2 regions of the Diaphorobacter sp. genome follow, and region 2 is predicted to be linked to the other one. Evidence: predicted binding sites of a transcription regulator. Region 2 holds the regulator's gene; the other holds the start of a gene.
What was found. Region 2 encodes NrdR, which represses ribonucleotide reductase genes. Its sites were predicted from a motif close to CACNANATNTNGTG; they were not measured.

Region 1: a site for NrdR is predicted at 1,358-1,371, ahead of AB7E35_RS05265 (ribonucleoside-diphosphate reductase subunit alpha). Genes of this name have one in related genera too.

Annotation. Positions count from the first base shown of each region.
Region 1 is NZ_JBFWLZ010000009.1:59,566-68,127, forward strand. Features, by position in the region: gene AB7E35_RS05265 (ribonucleoside-diphosphate reductase subunit alpha) at 1-1,260, opposite strand, end outside; gene ampD (1,6-anhydro-N-acetylmuramyl-L-alanine amidase AmpD) at 1,589-2,209, opposite strand; gene AB7E35_RS05275 (sigma-54-dependent transcriptional regulator) at 2,206-3,723, opposite strand; gene AB7E35_RS05280 (sensor histidine kinase) at 3,748-5,439, opposite strand; gene AB7E35_RS05285 (PP0621 family protein) at 5,443-5,667, opposite strand; gene AB7E35_RS05290 (cytochrome C assembly family protein) at 5,664-6,464, opposite strand; gene ffh (signal recognition particle protein) at 6,824-8,200, shown strand; gene miaB (tRNA (N6-isopentenyl adenosine(37)-C2)-methylthiotransferase MiaB) at 8,266-8,562, opposite strand, start outside.
Region 2 is NZ_JBFWLZ010000031.1:16,541-25,102, reverse strand. Features, by position in the region: gene glyA (serine hydroxymethyltransferase) at 1-747, shown strand, start outside; gene nrdR (transcriptional regulator NrdR) at 772-1,221, shown strand; gene aroC (chorismate synthase) at 1,322-2,422, opposite strand; gene AB7E35_RS11100 (CBS domain-containing protein) at 2,553-3,011, opposite strand; gene AB7E35_RS11095 (O-acetylhomoserine aminocarboxypropyltransferase) at 3,119-4,432, shown strand; gene AB7E35_RS11090 (alpha/beta fold hydrolase) at 4,432-5,253, shown strand; gene AB7E35_RS11085 (cation-transporting P-type ATPase) at 5,484-8,231, shown strand; gene AB7E35_RS11080 (HAD family hydrolase) at 8,241-8,562, opposite strand, start outside.

The DNA.
Region 1 (8,562 bases), on a different contig from region 2:
CGATTCGCCATTGGTGCCCTTGATGTGCGCGCCCAGCGCACGCACGCGCGTCCAGTCGTTGCCCAGGCCGCCGGCAAACTTGGACAGCAGGGCGTTTTCCTTGATCGATTCGTAGATGCCGTCCAGGTCGTCCGGCACGGTGGTCAGGTAGCAGGAAGACAGCTGCGAGCGGCGCGTGCCGCTGTTGAACAGGGTGGGCGTGCTGCTCATGAAGTCAAAGCGCGACAGCACCTCGTAGAACTCGATGGCGCGCGCCTCGCGGTCGGCCTCATTCAGCGCCAGGCCCATGGCCACGCGCATGAAAAACGCCTGCGGCAGCTCGATGCGCGTCTTGCGCACATGCAGAAAGTAGCGGTCGTAGAGCGTCTGCAAACCCAGGTAGTCGAACTGCAGATCGCGCTCGGGCTGCAGCGCGGCGCCCAGACGGGCCAGGTCAAACTGCAGCAGGCGCTCGTCCAGCAACTCGTGATCGACGCCCTGGCGGATGAAGCGCGGGAAGTAGTCCGCATAGCGCTGGCCCAGCTGCGGCAGGCTCAGTGTCTCGCCCAGCACCTCCTGCGCGATGGTGTGCAGCAGCAGCCGCGCGGTGGCGTAGGTGTAGTCGGGCTCTTTTTCGATCAGCGTGCGCGCCGCCAGGATGGCCGCCTTGTACACCTCTTCGACCGGCACGCCGTCGTACAGGTTGCGCAGCGTCTCGGCCAGGATGGGCTCGGGGCGCACCTCGGTGCTCAGGCGGGCGCAGGCCTGGGTCAAAAGCGCCTCCAGCCCTTGCTGGTCAAGCGCTGCAAGCTCTCCTTTTTGTAGCACGCGCAGAGCGGGCGAGGGCGCCACGGCCTCGGCCTTGTGCTGGGCGCGCTCTTGCGCGCGGCGCTCGCGGTACAGCACATAGGCGCGCGCCACCTCGTGGTGGCCGCCGCGCATCAGGCCCAGTTCGACCTGGTCTTGCACGTCCTCGATGTGGAAAGTGCCGCCGCCAGGGCGAGAGCGCGACAGGGCGCGCACCACCGTCTGGGTCAGCGCGTCCACCACTTCGCGCACGCTGGCCGATGCGGCGCCCTGCGCGCCATGCACCGCCAGAAACGCCTTCATCATCGCCACGGCGATCTTCTGCGGCTCAAACGGCACTACCGCGCCGTTGCGCCGCATGATCTGGTAGTGGGCCCATGCGCTTGCGCACGCAGGGCCGGGCGCCGGGGCGTCGGCCAGCGGCTGCGGGGAGCGCGTGGTGTCAGGTGCGGAGTGAAGGGGCGCAGCTTGCATGTGTTCCTCTCGGTTGGGGTGGGATGACGGCGCGTGGCCAGCCTGACGCAAGAGCGCCGCGAGGCAGGTGGGCAACGCGGCGCTGGTGATGGTTGGGCACTATAGATGGTGTGTGTGATTGACTCAAGACACCATAGGTAGTGTATCCCCGAATCAAGAGCATGCCGGGGAAATGAGCGGCTACAGGCGCAGGTGACCCTGGCCCGCGCCGCGCCTTGCTGCATCAGGCCGTAGCCAATGGCGGTGCGTGCTGGCGGCGTTTTTGCGTCTGGAGCGCACGTCGCGCCTTGCGGCGGCGGTCGGGGCGCAGTGGCCGAGGGCCAGAAAATCAGTTTGTAAAAGCTTGCAAGCCCGTGGGCCTGCGCTCGGTGGGCGGGAACATCACGCCTGAGCCGGCAAAAGCCGACCGCAGCCGGTGCCAGTCAAACCCCGGCCCGGGGTCGTGCTTGCGCCCGGGCGCAATGTGCTCGTGGCCCGCGATGTAGTGGATGGGATAGCGCCGCGCAAGGGCCGCGCACAGGCGGCTCAGGGCGGCGTACTGCGCGTCTTCAAAGCGCAGGCCTTCCAGGCCTTCAAGCTCTATGCCGATCGAGTCGTCGTTGCAGCCGTCGCGCCCCCGGTAGTGGGAGCGGCCGGCATGCCAGGCCCGCCGGTCTGCATCCACGAACTGCCAGACGGCGCCGTCGCGGCAGATGAAGAAGTGTGCCGACACCTGCAGCCCGCGGATTTGCTGAAGGTACGGGTGCGCATCCCAGTCGAGCTGGTTGGTGAACAGCTGGTGTACCTGCTTGCCGCCGTACTGGCCGGGCGGCAGGCTGATGGAGTGAATGACGATCAGGTCGATGACCGCGCCCGCCGGCCGGCTGCCGTGGTTGGGCGAGCCCATACGCTGCGCCGGTGCGTACCAGCCGCCTTGCCAGGGCTGCGATTCATTGCGGCGCGTGGTCATTCGGACGAGTGGTCGCGTGTGTCATCCAGCGCGTCACCGTGCTTGTCGCCATCTTGCGGCATGGTGATGTTCAGGCGAGCGATGCGGTAGCGGATCTGGCGCAGGCTGATGCCCAGGCGCACCGCGGTGGCGGTGCGGTTGTAGCCCGTGTCGCGCAGTGCGCGCACCAAAATCTCGCGCTCTTGCTGATCCAGCCAGGCTTGCAGGTCGCTGGGCAGGGGCGCGTCGGCGGGGACAGCGGACGGCGGTGGCAGATCGGCCTTCACGCCGGGCGCGGGCGCGGGCGCTGGCGCAGGCGCTGCGCCGCCCTGCGCAGCCACGGGGCATTCCACCTGCAGCTCGTGGCCGTCGCTCAGGGCCACGGCGCGGTGCAGCAGGTTCTCCAGCTCGCGTACGTTGCCGGTCAGGGGGTGCTGCGCAATACGCTGCAGCGCCTGATCGGTCAGGCGCGGCACGGTGATGCCCGACTCTTGCTCGATGCGCGCCAGCAGCGCCTCGCACAGCGCGGGCAGGTCTTCGCGGCGCTCGCGCAGGGGCGGGATCAGCAGCTCGATGACGTTCAGGCGGTAGTACAAGTCTTGGCGAAAACGCCCGGCCTGCACGTCGGCAGCCAGGTCGCGGTGCGTGGCGCTGACGATGCGCACGTCCACTGCCTCTTCCTGCGTGGAGCCCAGCGGGCGGATGCTGCGCTCCTGAATGGCGCGCAGCAGCTTGGACTGCATGGCCAGCGGCAGATCGCCGATCTCGTCCAGAAACAGCGTGCCGCCCCGGGCGGCCTGAAAGTAGCCCTCGCGGTCGTGGGTGGCGCCGGTGTAGGAGCCCTTGCGCGCGCCGAAGAATTCGGCTTCGAGCAGGTTCTCGGGGATGGCGCCGCAGTTCACTGCCACCAGCGGGCCGTCGGCGCGCTGGCTGCTGGCATGCAGCGCGCGCGCCACCAGCTCCTTGCCGGTGCCGGATTCGCCGCGGATCAGCACCGGCGCCATGCTGCGCGCCACCTTGGCGATGCGCTGCTTTACGTTGCGCATGGCTTCGGACTCGCCAATGAGGCGCTCCAGCATGGGGTTGGGCGCATCCGGCACGGCTGTGGCGATGGCCGTGCTGCTGCCTGCACGCGGTGCATGGGCGGGGGGCAGCACGCCCCCGATGCCCTGCACGGCCGAGGCCACCACCGAGCGGAACTGCTTCAGATCCACCGGCTTGGTCAGATAGTCGAATGCCCCTGCGCGCAGGGCCTCCACGGCGTTCTCGGCCGAGCCGTAGGCGGTCATGACCACGCAGCGCTCGCGCCGCTGCTGCTCGCGCAGGTCATACAGCAGATCCATGCCGAAGCCGTCGGGCAGCCGCATGTCGGTGATCACGGCGTCGAATTTCTGGCACTGCAGCTGCTCGCGCGCTTCTTGCACGCTGGCCGCGGTTTCCACGCGGTAGCCCTCGCGCAGCAGCGTCAGCTCGTAGAGCGTGCGCAGGTCGGGTTCGTCATCGACCACGAGAATGGATGCGGCTGTGGCGTTCATGGTGCGGTGGTTCGTGTCAGCCTCTCAGACCACGATTGTGTCAAACAGCGATGCGTTGTCTGCAGGGCGGGTGATGCTGCGGAAAGTGACGTTGAAGGCGTTGCCCGCCACTTCGCCGCGAGCCAGGCTCAGGGTGCTGCGCTGGTAGGCGATGGCCGCTCCGTGGCGCTGGCACAGCTCGCGGCAGATGTACAGGCCCAGGCCGCTGGAGCGGCTCTCCGACGAGAAAAAGGGCTCGAACAGATGCCGCTCGACGGACTTGTCCAGCGGCGCGCCATCGCTCCAGACCTGCAGGCTGGCCGCGCCGCCGGCGGGCGCGCGCGTGGTCAGACACAGCGAGTCAGGCCCCGGCCGCATGTAGCGCAGGGCGTTGTCCAGCAAATTGATCAGCACCCGCCGCAGATGCTCGGTATCGAACTCGACCTGCGTCGTGCCCGCGTTCAGCACCAGCTGCCCCTGGCGGCGCGCGGGGTCGTGCGCCTGCCAGTCGCTCCAGATTTGCGCCACCGTGGCATCCAGGGCCAGGGTGGATGAGGGCGCATACCCGATCAGGTGTTGCACCCGGGCGATGTCCAGCACGTCCTCGGTGATGCGCACCAGCCGATCGGCGTTTTGCCGCACCATGAGGGCCAGTCGCTGGTGGCCGGGGTCGGTCAGGTCTTCGGCCAGCAGTTCATTGGCCTGGACGATGGCCGCCAGCGGGTTGCGTATCTCGTGGGCCACCGCGGCTGACATGCGGCCCATGGCGGCCAGCTTTTCCGTGCGCAGCCGGGCTTCCATCTCGCGCAGGTCATGCAAAAACATCACGCACAGCGGCTCCTCGTCCAGCGCGCCCTGCGTCTGGGTCAGCCAGGTGCGTATGCGCAGCGCCATGGGGCTTTGCCCCTGGTGCAGGATGGTGACGTCCGCATGCCGCGACTGCCCTGTGTGAAAGGTGTCCTGGGCCAGCTCCATCAGGGGCTTCCAGGCGGTCGTGTGTGCCAGCGCAAGCGGTGCGGGGCTGCCGGCTTCTCGGCCCAGCAGCAGCAGGGCCGCCGGATTGGCCAGGCGCACCTGGCTCTGGCGGTCCAGCACCAGCACGCCGTCGGCCACATGCTGCATGACCAGTGCGCTCACGGCCCGCTGCGTGCGCGCATCCATCTGGCTGCGCCGTGCGGTCTGCTGCTCGCTGGAGACCTTGGCCGCCAGCAGGTGCACCAGGTAGGCCACGATGAAATAGCCCGTGCCGGTGATGGCCGCCTGCAGGTAGCGCTGCGCCGTGTCGGTGCCACTTTGCCAGCCCAGCCACCAGGCCCAGGTCAGCAGCAGCAGGGTGATGCCGGCCGTGGTGCCCAGCGCCAGGGTCAAGGTGCCCAGTACCCCCGCCATCAGAATGGGCAGACCGAACAGCGGCGTGAAGTTCATGCCGCCGGCTTGCTGCAGCACCTGCAGCACGCTGATCAGCAGGATGTCCACGCCAAGGGTGGGCAGCCAATGCACGCCCGGCCGCGGGTCGGGCGGCATGTGGCCGCCCAGCACTCGCAGCAGGCCCGTGGCCAGCAGGTAAGCCAGGCTGGCGCCCAGCAAAAGGGGTTCGCTGACCTGGTTGAGCGCCAGCCCCAGCAACTGCAACAGGAGCAGCGTCACCGCCACCATCACGCGCGCTGTCAGAAACGCATTCCACAGGCGCTGGAAAGGCAGGCGGCTGGCGCGGGGTGGGGCCGCGGGTTTTGGCATGGCTCAGGCGGGCCCCTGCTCGCGGTGCGCGCGGCTGCAATAACTGCGCCCATCCTTGCACAGCGCATCGTCGCGTGGCAGGTGCACACCACAGTGCGCGCAGGTCACCATCGGCTGCGGTGGCGCAATGCGCGGCGGCGCAGGCGGGCGCTGCGACGGCGGGCTGCGCTGGCCGCGCCAGATGGCATAGGCGACCGCCAGCACCGCCAGCACGATGAGGTACTTCATGCAGACCGCCCCAGCACCACTTCCATCACGAAGCGCGAGCCCACATAGGCCAGCAGCAGCAGGGCCGTGCCTGCATACAGCACGCGCACCGCGCTGCGCCCGCGCCAGCCAAAGCGCGAGCGGCCCAGCAGCAGCACCGCGAACGTGGCCCATGCCAGTAGCGAGAACACTGCCTTGTGATCCCACAGCCAGGCGCGGCCGTAGAGCTGCTCGCTGAACAGCCAGCCCGCCACCAGCGTGGCCGACAGCAGCACAAAGCCCGCCGTGACGAAGCGGAACGTGAGGCGCTCCAGCGTCAGCAGCGGCAGGCCGCTTTGCACGTCAACCGCCTGGCGGATCTGGCGTTCGGCGCGGCTCATGAGCCAGGCGTGCACCACCGCGGCGGCAAACAGGCCATAGCAGGCAATGCCCAGCGTGAGGTGCAGCGGCAGCCAGGGCGATGCCGACACATGCAGCGGCCTGCCAGGAAACAGCGCCGCCATCAGCACGGCTGCGCCGCCCAGCGCGCACAAAACCCAGCGCGTGCGCATCTGGGGAAACAGCTGGCGCTCCACGGCGTAGGTGGTCAGCACCAGCCAGGCAGTCATCGACAGCGCCGCTGCAAAACCGAAGTGGGGCGCACCGCCCAGCAGACCCCAGGCCAGCGCGGCGGCATGCAGCGCCCAGGCCGACGCCATGACAGCCAGGTGGTTTTGCCCCGTTGTGGCGCGCGACGCCGCAGCCGCAGCCAGCGCGTAGGCGCCAGCAGTGGCCAGGGCCAGCAGCCAGGCGAGCGGGGAAGCACTGGGTAAAATCATGGGTTAGCAGTTTAGAGCCTGTTCACGGTCTTTTCATGGCGCCCGCAAGGCAGCAAAACGCTGCAATCAAGGCGCACGTCGCAGGCCATGCTGTGGCCTGGGCAAGGCGGGCAACGATGAGTGCGACGTTTTGCTGCCTTGCCCATAGGGTTGCCCCGCAAGGGTGGCGTCTGCGGTGTTGCAAATCCTCGCCGGGCCACCAGCCCGGCTGCGGTTGGCGCCTTGCAGCCACCGCCCTTGCGGGGCAACGGGCGCCATGAAAAGACCGTGAACAGGCTCTTAGCCTTTCGCCCCTGGTTGCCGGGGCTGTGGCATCGGCGGGCGGCGTGCCCGAGCCGGTGCATCTGGAGCTTTGGGCCATGGCCTCCGCACTCACCGAAAAACTCACCCGTCTCGTCAAGGAGATGCGCGGCCAGGCCCGCATCACCGAATCCAACGTGCAGGACATGCTGCGCGAAGTGCGCATGGCCCTGCTTGAAGCCGACGTGGCCCTGCCCGTGGTGCGCGACTTCATTGCCCGGGTCAAGGAAAAGGCGCTGGGCGAAGAAGTGCTGGGCAGCTTGAAGCCCGGGCAGATGCTGGTGTCCATCGTCAACCGCGAACTGGCCGTCACCATGGGGGAGGGGGTGTCCGACATCAACCTCGCCGCCCAGCCGCCCGCCGTGATCCTGATGGCTGGCCTGCAGGGCGCAGGCAAGACCACCACCACCGCAAAACTGGCCAAGCACCTGATCGAAAAGCGCAAGAAGAAGGTGCTGACGGTGTCGGGCGACGTGTACCGCCCAGCGGCCATAGAGCAGCTCAAGACCGTGACGAAGCAGGCCGGCGCCGAATGCTTCCCCAGCACGCCGGACCAAAAGCCCCGCGACATCGCCGTGGCCGCGCTGGATTATGCGAAGAAGCACTACTTTGACGTGCTGCTGGTGGACACCGCCGGCCGCCTGGCCATTGACGAAGTGCTGATGCAGGAAATCAAGGATTTGCACGCCACGCTGAACCCGGTGGAAACCCTGTTCGTCGTCGATGCCATGCAGGGCCAGGACGCGGTCAACACCGCCAGGGCTTTCAAGGAGGCGCTGCCGCTGACCGGCATCGTGCTCACCAAGCTGGACGGCGACTCGCGCGGCGGCGCGGCGCTGTCGGTGCGCCAGATCACGGGCGCGCCGATCAAGTTTGCCGGCGTGTCCGAGAAAATTGATGGCCTGGAGGTGTTCGATGCCGAGCGCCATGCCGGCCGCATCCTGGGCATGGGCGACATCGTGGCACTGGTCGAGCAGGTGGCCGCGGGCGTGGACATGGAAGCCGCGCAGAAACTCGCTGCCAAGGTCAAGAGCGGCGACGGCTTCGATCTGAGCGACTTTCTGGGGCAGTTGCAGCAGATGAAGCAGATGGGCGGCCTGTCCAGCCTGATGGACAAGCTGCCCGCGCAGCTGACGGCCAAGGCCGGTCAGGTGGACATGGACAAGGCCGAAAAGGACATCAAGCGCAAGGAAGGCATCATCCAGAGCATGACGCCGCTGGAGCGCCGCAAGCCCGAGATCATCAAGGCCACGCGCAAGAAGCGCATCGCCGCCGGCGCCGGTGTGCAGGTGCAGGAAGTCAACCGCCTGCTCAAGGAGTTTGAGCAGATGCAGGACATGATGAAGAAGATGAAGGGCGGTGGCCTGATGAAGATGATGAGAAAGATGGGCGGCATGAAGGGCCTGGGCGGCGGCATGCCCAAGATGCCGTTCTAGGCTTCAAGCCTTTTTGGCTTTCAGCCCTTGTTTTACAAGCGCTGAAAGCTATCATTTTTGATAATTCAGGCGGTGGCGCCCGTGATCACCAGCTCGCCGCGCAGCGTGTAGGTGCGCGCTTCGGTGATCTTCACGTCGATCAGCTGGCCAATCAGGCGCTGGTGTTGGCCATGCGCTGGGAAGTTGACCACGCGGTTGCACTCGGTGCGGCCCATCAGTTCGCTGCCGTCGCGCTTGGACACGCCCTCCACCACAATGCGCTGCACCGTGCCCACGCGCTCCTGGCTGATTTCCAGAATGTTGCGGTTGATGACGGCCTGCAGCTCCTGCAGGCGGCGCAGCTTCACCTCGTGCGGCGTGTC
Region 2 (8,562 bases):
CCCAAGCTGATCATCGCCGGTGCCTCTGCCTACGCGCTGCGCATCGATTTCGAGCGCTTCGCGAAGATTGCCAAGGAAGTCGGCGCCATTTTCTGGGTGGACATTGCCCACTACGCCGGCCTGGTGGTCGCAGGCGAGTACCCCAACCCCGTGCCGTTTGCAGACGTGGTGACCTCCACCACGCACAAGAGCCTGCGCGGCCCGCGCGGCGGCATCATCCTGATGAAGGCAGAGCACGAAAAAGCCATCAACAGCGCCATCTTCCCTGGCCTGCAGGGCGGCCCACTGGAGCACGTGATCGCCGCCAAGGCCGTGGCCTTCAAGGAAGCGCTGTCGCCCGAGTTCAAGGCGTACCAGCAGCAGGTGACCAAGAACGCCAAGGTGTTTGCCGAAACGCTGATCCAGCGCGGCCTGCGCATCGTGAGTGGCCGCACCGAAAGCCACGTCATGCTGGTGGATCTGCGCGCCAAGGGCATCACCGGCAAGGAAGCCGAAGCCGCACTGGGCAAGGCCCACATCACGATCAACAAGAACGCGATCCCCAACGACCCCGAAAAGCCCATGGTGACCAGCGGCATCCGCGTGGGCACGCCCGCCATCACCACGCGCGGCTTCAAGGAAGAAGAAACGCGCCTCACCGCCAACCTGCTGGCCGACGTGCTGGACAACCCGCACGACGAAGCCAACCTGGAGGCCGTGCGCGCCAAGGTGCATGCGCTGACCAGCCGCTTCCCGGTCTATCGCTGATCCGGGGCTGCCAGCGCCTGCGCGATGAAGTGCCCCTTTTGCAACAACCATGACACCCAGGTCGTAGAGACCCGGGTGTCCGAGGACGGGGACTTCATCCGCCGCAGGCGCCAGTGCGCGGCCTGCGAAAAGCGCTTCACCACCTACGAGCGGCCCGAGGTCAACTTCCCCACGGTAGTCAAGAAAGACGGTCGCCGTGTGGAATACGACCGCCACAAGCTGCTGGGCTCGTTCAAGCTGGCGCTGCGCAAGCGCCCGGTGAGCACGGTGCAGATCGACTCGGCCATAGAGCACATCGAAGAAAAGCTGCGCACCCTGGGCCAGCGCGAAGTGCTGTCCAGCCGCATTGGCGAACTGGTCATGCGCGAACTGAAGAAACTCGACAAGGTGGCCTATGTGCGCTACGCCAGCGTGTACCGCAGCTTCGAGGACATCGACGAGTTCCGCGCGCTGGTCGATGAGGTGCGCAAATAGGCCCACGCGGCCTTCCCGCCCGCAACCTTCTTCGCCTTTATTGCTCTTTTATTGATAGCTGCCAGCGCTCATGGAACGCGGAATGCAGCCATTTTGATCTTTATTCCTGGCGCGCGGCCGCTATCGGCCCCACGGCCTGCACCACGTCGCCGCACTGCGCGCGGTGGCGCAAAGCGTGGTCCATGACCACCAGCGCCAGCAGAGCTTCTGCGATCGGTGCCGCGCGGATGCCCACGCAAGGGTCATGACGGCCCTTGGTGATGACCTCGGTGCTCTGGCCGTGGATGTCGATGGATTCGCGCGGGCTGATGATGGAACTGGTGGGCTTGATGGCAATGGACACCTCAATGTCCTGCCCCGTGCTGATGCCGCCCAGCACGCCGCCCGCGTTGTTGCTGGCAAAGCCTGCCGGCGTGAGCGAATCGCCATGCATGGTGCCGCGCTGGGCCACGCTGGCAAAGCCAGCGCCAATCTCCACGCCCTTCACGGCGTTCAGGCCCATCATCACGTAGGCAATGTCGGCGTCCAGCTTGTCGAACAAAGGCTCGCCCAGCCCCACGGGCACGCCCGTGGCCTGTACGCGGATGCGCGCGCCGCACGAGTCGCCGGACTTGCGCAGCGCGTCCATGTAGTCCTCGTAGGCCTGCACGTCGGCCACCGGGGCAAAAAACGGGTTGCGCGGCACATGCTCCCAGCTCTCGAAGGGGATGGGCAGTTCGCCCAGCTGGGTCATGCAGGCGCGAAAGCGCGTGCCGAATTTTTCGGCCAGCCATTTCTTGGCCACGGCGCCGGCCGCCACGGTGGGGGCCGTCATGCGCGCGGACGAGCGGCCGCCGCCGCGCGGATCGCGCAGGCCGTACTTGTGCCAATAGGCGTAGTCGGCATGGCCGGGGCGGAAGGTCTGCAGGATGTTGCCGTAGTCCTTGCTGCGCTGGTCCTGGTTGCGGATCAGCAGCGCGATGGGCGTGCCGGTGGTCTTGCCCTCGTACACGCCCGACAGGATCTCGACCGCGTCGGGCTCATTGCGCTGCGTCACATGGCGGCTGGTGCCGGGGCGGCGGCGGTCCAGATCCGCCTGGATGTCGGCCTCACACAAATCCATGCCCGGCGGGCAGCCGTCGATCACGCAGCCGATGGCCGGGCCGTGGGATTCACCAAAGTTGGTGACGCAAAAAAGGGTGCCAAGTGTGTTGCCGCTCATAGGGGCGCGATTATCCCAGAGCGGGTAACGCTACTAAAAAAATAGCTGCCAGCGCTGGATTAGCAACGGTTGGCGGGTTTTTTGATGGGTAACCGCCTGGGCAATCATCAGGACAGCCCGCCAGAGTCCTTCAGCTGGCAGCGGGGCGCGATTCCTCCTGCGGCCAGTCGCGGATGTAGGCCTTGAGCAGCTTGTTCTCGAAGTTCTGGCTGTCCACCACGGCCTTGGCCACGTCGTAGAAGCTGATCACGCCCATGAGCATGCGGCGATCCATCACCGGCATGTAGCGCGCATGGCGATCCAGCATCATGCGGCGCACCTCGTCCATGTCGGTCTCCAGGGTGCAGGTGAGCGGGTGGTCGTCCATGGCGGTGCGCACCAGCATGGTGCCCACGCCGCCGCCGTTCTTGACCAACGTCTGGATCACCTCGCGGAAGGTGAGCATGCCCACCAGGTCGCCATGCTCCATGACGACCAGCGAGCCGATGTCCCGCTCGGCCAGGGTTTCGATGGCGCGGGCCAAGGGTTCGTCGGGGTGCACGGTGTAGAGGGTGTTGCCTTTGAGGCGCAGGATGTCGCTGACTTTCATGGGAAATCTCCGGATGGCTCTGCAGGCGCTGCATGCAGCCTTGTTGCCCAAGAATAGCCCACAAATAGCCCACAATGGCGCGCAGTTTCACCCACATGGAGACCTGAATGCCCGGATATTCCGACCCCGGCTTCGACACGCTCGCACTGCACGCGGGCGCGCAGCCGGATCCCGCCACAGGCGCGCGCGCCGTGCCCATTCACCTGAGCACCTCGTTCGTCTTTCAATCCAGCGACCACGCGGCGGCCTTGTTCAACCTGGAACGCCCCGGCCATGTGTACAGCCGCATCAGCAACCCCACCAACGCGGTGCTGGAGCAGCGCGTGGCGGCGCTGGAGGGCGGCGTGGGCGCGATCGCCGTGGCCAGCGGGCAAGCCGCGCTGCACCTGGCGATTGCCACGCTGATGGGCGCGGGCAGCCACATCGTGGCCAGCACGGCGCTGTATGGCGGCAGCCAGAACCTGCTGCACTACACGCTGCGCCGCTTCGGCATCGACACCACCTTCGTCAGGCCCAGCGACATCGACGGCTGGCGCGCCGCCGTCCGCCCCAACACCAAATTGTTCTTTGGCGAAACCGTGGGCAACCCCGGGCTGGATGTGCTGGACATTCCCACCGTGTCGCAAATCGCGCACGAAGCGGGCGTGCCGCTGCTGATCGACTCCACCCTCACCTCGCCCTGGCTCATCAAGCCCTTCGAGCACGGGGCCGACCTGGTCTATCACTCGGCCACCAAGTTCCTGTCGGGCCACGGCACGGTGATTGGCGGCGTGGTGGTGGATGGCGGCAGCTTCGACTGGGAAGGCTCGGGCCGCTTTCCCGAGCTGACCCAGCCCTACGACGGCTTTCACAACATGGTGTTCACCGAAGAAAGCACCGTGGGCGCCTTTTTGCTGCGCGCGCGCCGCGAGGGTCTGCGCGACTTTGGCGCCTGCATGAGCCCGCACACCGCCTGGCTGATCCTGCAGGGCATCGAAACGCTGCCGCTGCGCATGGAACGCCACATGCGCAACACCGAAAAAGTGGTGCAGTTTCTGGCCAGCCACCCGTTCGTGGCGCGCGTGGGTCACCCGCTGCTGGAGTCGCACCCCAGCCACCAGCTGGCGCAAAAGCTGCTGCCGCGCGGCGCGGGCTCGGTGTTCAGCTTTGACCTGAAGGGCAACCGCGAGCAGGGCAAGAAGTTCATCGAGACGCTCAAGCTCTTCAGCCACCTGGCCAACGTGGGCGACTGCCGCAGCCTGGTGATCCACCCCGCCAGCACCACGCACTTTCGCATGAGCGACGAGGCGCTGGCTGCCGGCGGCATCGGCCAGGGCACGATCCGCCTGTCCATCGGGCTGGAAGATGCCGACGATCTGATCGACGACCTCAAGCGCGCGCTCAAGGCCGCAGAAAAACTCGACGGAAAGGCAGGTGCGTGATGTACGTGCAAGTCAACGGCGCACAAACCTATTGCTACACCGGCGGCAAGCCGTTTGATGCCGCCAAGCCCACCGTGGTGTTCATCCACGGCGTGCTGAACGACCACAGCGTCTGGGCGCTGCAAAGCCGCTACATGGCCAACCACGGCTGGAACGTGCTGGCCGTGGATCTGCCCGGCCACAGCAAGAGCGCCGGCGAGGCGCCCGCCAGCGTGGAGCAGGCGGCCGACTTTGTGGGCGCGCTGCTCGATGCGCTGGGCATCCAGCAGGCCGCGCTGGTGGGCCACAGTTGGGGATCGCTGATCGCGCTGGAGGCCGCTGCCCGCCTGGGCACGCGCATCAGCCACCTGGTGCTGGTGGGCACGGCCTACCCGATGAAGGTGTCGCCAGCGCTCATCGAGGCCTCGCAGACCCACCCCGAGCAGGCGATGCGCATGGTCAACGTGTTTTCGCGCAACACGCTGGCGCCGCCGTCGGGCGCAGGCATGTGGGTGTATGGCGCGGGCATGGCACTGGGCCGCCGGGTGCTGCGCAGCAACCCGCAGGTCAACGTGTTCCACCGCGGCTTTGTGGCCTGCGACAGCTACGCCCAGGGCGAGCAGGCCATCGCCGCCATCCAGTGCCCGGTGCTGTTTGCGCTGGGCACGCACGACCAGATGACATCCCCCAGGGCGGCGCAAAACCTGATCCAGGCCGCGCGTGCAGCGGGCAAGACGCTGCAGGTGGTGCACCTGCCGGCGGGCCACAACCAGATGACCGAGGCGCCCGACGAGACACTGATGGCTGTGCGCGACTTTCTGGCACGGCCGATGCTGAACTGAGCCGTGCGGGCGGTGCGACAGCCAGCGCGCACCGCCCGCCGCCCTGGATATTTTTATAAGCCCAATATGCTTTTAGCGCAGACAGATAAAGCGCAAGAAGCTATCAACATGATAGTAAAAGTGGAGCTAGCGATACCGGCCGTGGCGCCGGGACATTGCCGGGCCGCGTGCGGCTGCGCATCTAGACTGCCTCATTGCCGTGTTGACCTCGTAGCCAAACCCCAGCCTGCATGACCCAGACACCCCCCACCCCCGAAGCCGACGCGCCCCACTGGCACGCCCTGCCCGCAGTGGATACCGTTCAGCAGCTGCGCACCGACCCACACCGCGGCCTGGCGCAGGCCGACGCCGACCGGCGCCTGTCGCAGTGGGGCCCCAACCGCCTGCCCGCACCGCCGCGCCGACCGGCCTGGCTGCGGCTGCTGGCGCAGTTTCACAACGTGCTGATCTACGTGATGATGGCGTCGGCCGCCGTCACGGCGGCGCTGGGCCACTGGGTGGACACGGGCGTGCTGATGGGGGCCGTGATCGTCAATGCCGTCATCGGCTTTTTGCAAGAGGGCAAGGCCGAGTCCGCGCTGGACGCCATCCGCCGCATGCTGTCGCCGCAGGCCACGGTGCTGCGGGGCGGCCAGCGCCAGCTGGTGGACGCCGAGCAGCTGGTGCCCGGCGACATCGTGCTGCTGGCATCGGGCGACAAGGTGCCCGCCGACCTGCGCATCGTGTCGTGCAAAAGCCTGCGCGCCGACGAGGCGGTGCTGACCGGCGAATCCGTGCCCAGCACCAAGGGCGATGCCCCGGTGGACGCCACAGCCGCCCTGGGCGACCGGCATTGCATGCTCTATTCGGGCACCCTGGTGGCCGCTGGCACGGCCGTGGGCGCCGTGGTGGCCACGGGCACGCGCACCGAGCTGGGGCGCATCAGCGCGCTGCTGGCCCAGGTGCAGACAGGCACCACGCCGCTGCTGCGCCAGATAGGGCAGTTCAGCCACTGGCTGGCGCTGGTCATCGTGGTGTTCGTGATCGCCACCTTTGCCATCGGCGTGTTGTGGCGCGGCCAGCCCGCCGAAGAAATGTTCATGATGGCCGTGGCCCTGGCCGCCGCCGCCATTCCCGAAGGCCTGCCCGCCATCATGACCATCACGCTGGCCATGGGCGTGCGGCGCATGGCGCAGCACAACGCCATCATCCGCCAGCTGCCGGCGGTGGAAACGCTGGGCTCGGTGACGGTGATCTGCTCGGACAAGACCGGCACCCTGACCTGCAACGAGATGACGGTGCAGCGCATGGTGACGGCCGACCGCGTCTATGAGGTCACCGGCACGGGCTATGCGCCGCTGGGCGGTTTTTTGCGCGGGGACACAACCGTGGCGCCACAAGACGATGCGGCGCTGCAAGCCTTGGCGCACGTGGCGCTGTTGTGCAACGACGCCGCCCTGAACCACACCGACGACGGCTGGACCTTGACCGGCGACCCCACCGAAGGCGCGCTGATCACCCTGGCGCTCAAGGCCGGGCTGGACGCCCCGGCCGAGCGCGCCGCGCATCCGCGCATCGACGCCATACCGTTCGAGTCCGAGCACCGCTTCATGGCCACGCTGCACCACGACCACGAGAGCCATTCGGTCATCCTGGTCAAGGGCGCGCCCGAGCGGGTACTGGACATGTGCCGCGCCCAGCGCCACTGGCGCGCAGACGGCCAGCACGACGACGTGCCGCTGCAGCCCGACTACTGGCGCCGCGCCGTGGGCGACTGTGCCGCGCGGGCGCTGCGCGTGCTGGCCGTGGCCATCAAGCGGGTGCCCATGCAGCAGCACACGTTGCAGTTTTGCGACCTGGACAATGGCTTTGTGCTGCTGGGCCTGATGGGTAGCATGGACCCGCCGCGCCCCGAGGCCGTGGCCGCCGTGGCCGAGTGCCAGGCCGCCGGCGTGCGGGTGAAGATGATTACCGGCGACCACGCCGAAACCGCGCGTGCCATTGGCGCGCAGCTGGGCATCGGCGTAGGGCTGCCCGCCCTGACCGGCGCCGAGATCGAACTGCTGGACGATGACGCGCTGCGCGAGGTGGTGGCCAGCGTGGACGTGTTCGCCCGCGCCAGCCCCGAGCACAAGATCCGCCTGGTGCAGGCGCTGCAGGCGCGCGGCGAAATCGTGGCCATGACGGGCGACGGCGTGAACGACGCGCCCGCCCTCAAGCGCGCCGACGTGGGCGTGGCCATGGGCAAAAACGGCACCGAGGCCGCCAAGGACGCCGCCGCCATGGTGCTGACCGACGACAACTTCGCCACGCTGGGCCATGCGGTGCGCGAGGGCCGGGGCATCTACGACAACGTGCGCAAATTCATTTTGTTCATGCTGCCCACCAACGGCGGCGAATCGCTGGTGGTGTTCTTTGCCATCGCCTTCGGCCTGCTGCTGCCGCTCACGGCCGTGCAGGTGCTGTGGATCAACCTGGTCACCTCGGCCACGCTGGGGCTGGCGCTGGCCTTCGAGCCCACCGAGGACGACGTGATGCGCCGCCCGCCGCGCGACCCGCGCGAAAAGCTGCTGCCGGGCCTGTTCGTGTGGCGGGTGGTGATGGTGTCGATGCTGATGGCCGGCGCATCGCTGGGCCTGTTCTTGTGGGAGATCGCGCAGGGCACCACCGTGGAGACGGCGCGCACCATGGCCGTGAGCGCGGTGGTGGTGGCCGAGATGTTCTACCTGCTCAACAGCCGCCACATCGAGCACAGCAGCCTCACGCGCAGCGGCCTGCTGGGCAACCCCCATGTGCTGGTGGCCATTGGCGCATGCGCGGTGCTGCAATTGGCCTTTGTGCATGCGCCCTGGCTGCAAGCCGTGTTTGGCTCCACCGACCTGAGCCTGGATGAATGGTCGCGCGTGGTGCTGGCGGGTTTGGCGGTTTTTCTGCTGGCCGAGCTCGAAAAGCTGGTGCTGCGCCTGTGGCGGGGCGCGCGGCGAACCGCCCGCGCCTGAGTCACTTCCTCAGGCCAGCAGCCGGCACAGCGCGCGCAGGCTGCCCAGCGTGGCGTGCGGCGGCGTACCGTGCAACCACGGGGCCTGCGCCGTGTTGATCCACGCTGCCTGCATGCCCGCATCCAGCGCACCGCGCGCGTCCAGCAAGGCATCATCGCCCACATGCAGCACCTGCGCAGGCAGTGCGCCCGCGGCCTGCGCCGCCGCATGGAAGATGCGCGCATCGGGCTTGGCAATGCCCAGCACCGGCGCGCTGAGGCTGGCCTTGAAATAGCGGCCGATGCCCACGCGGTGCACGTCGGCATTGCCATTGGACACAGCCACCACCGGG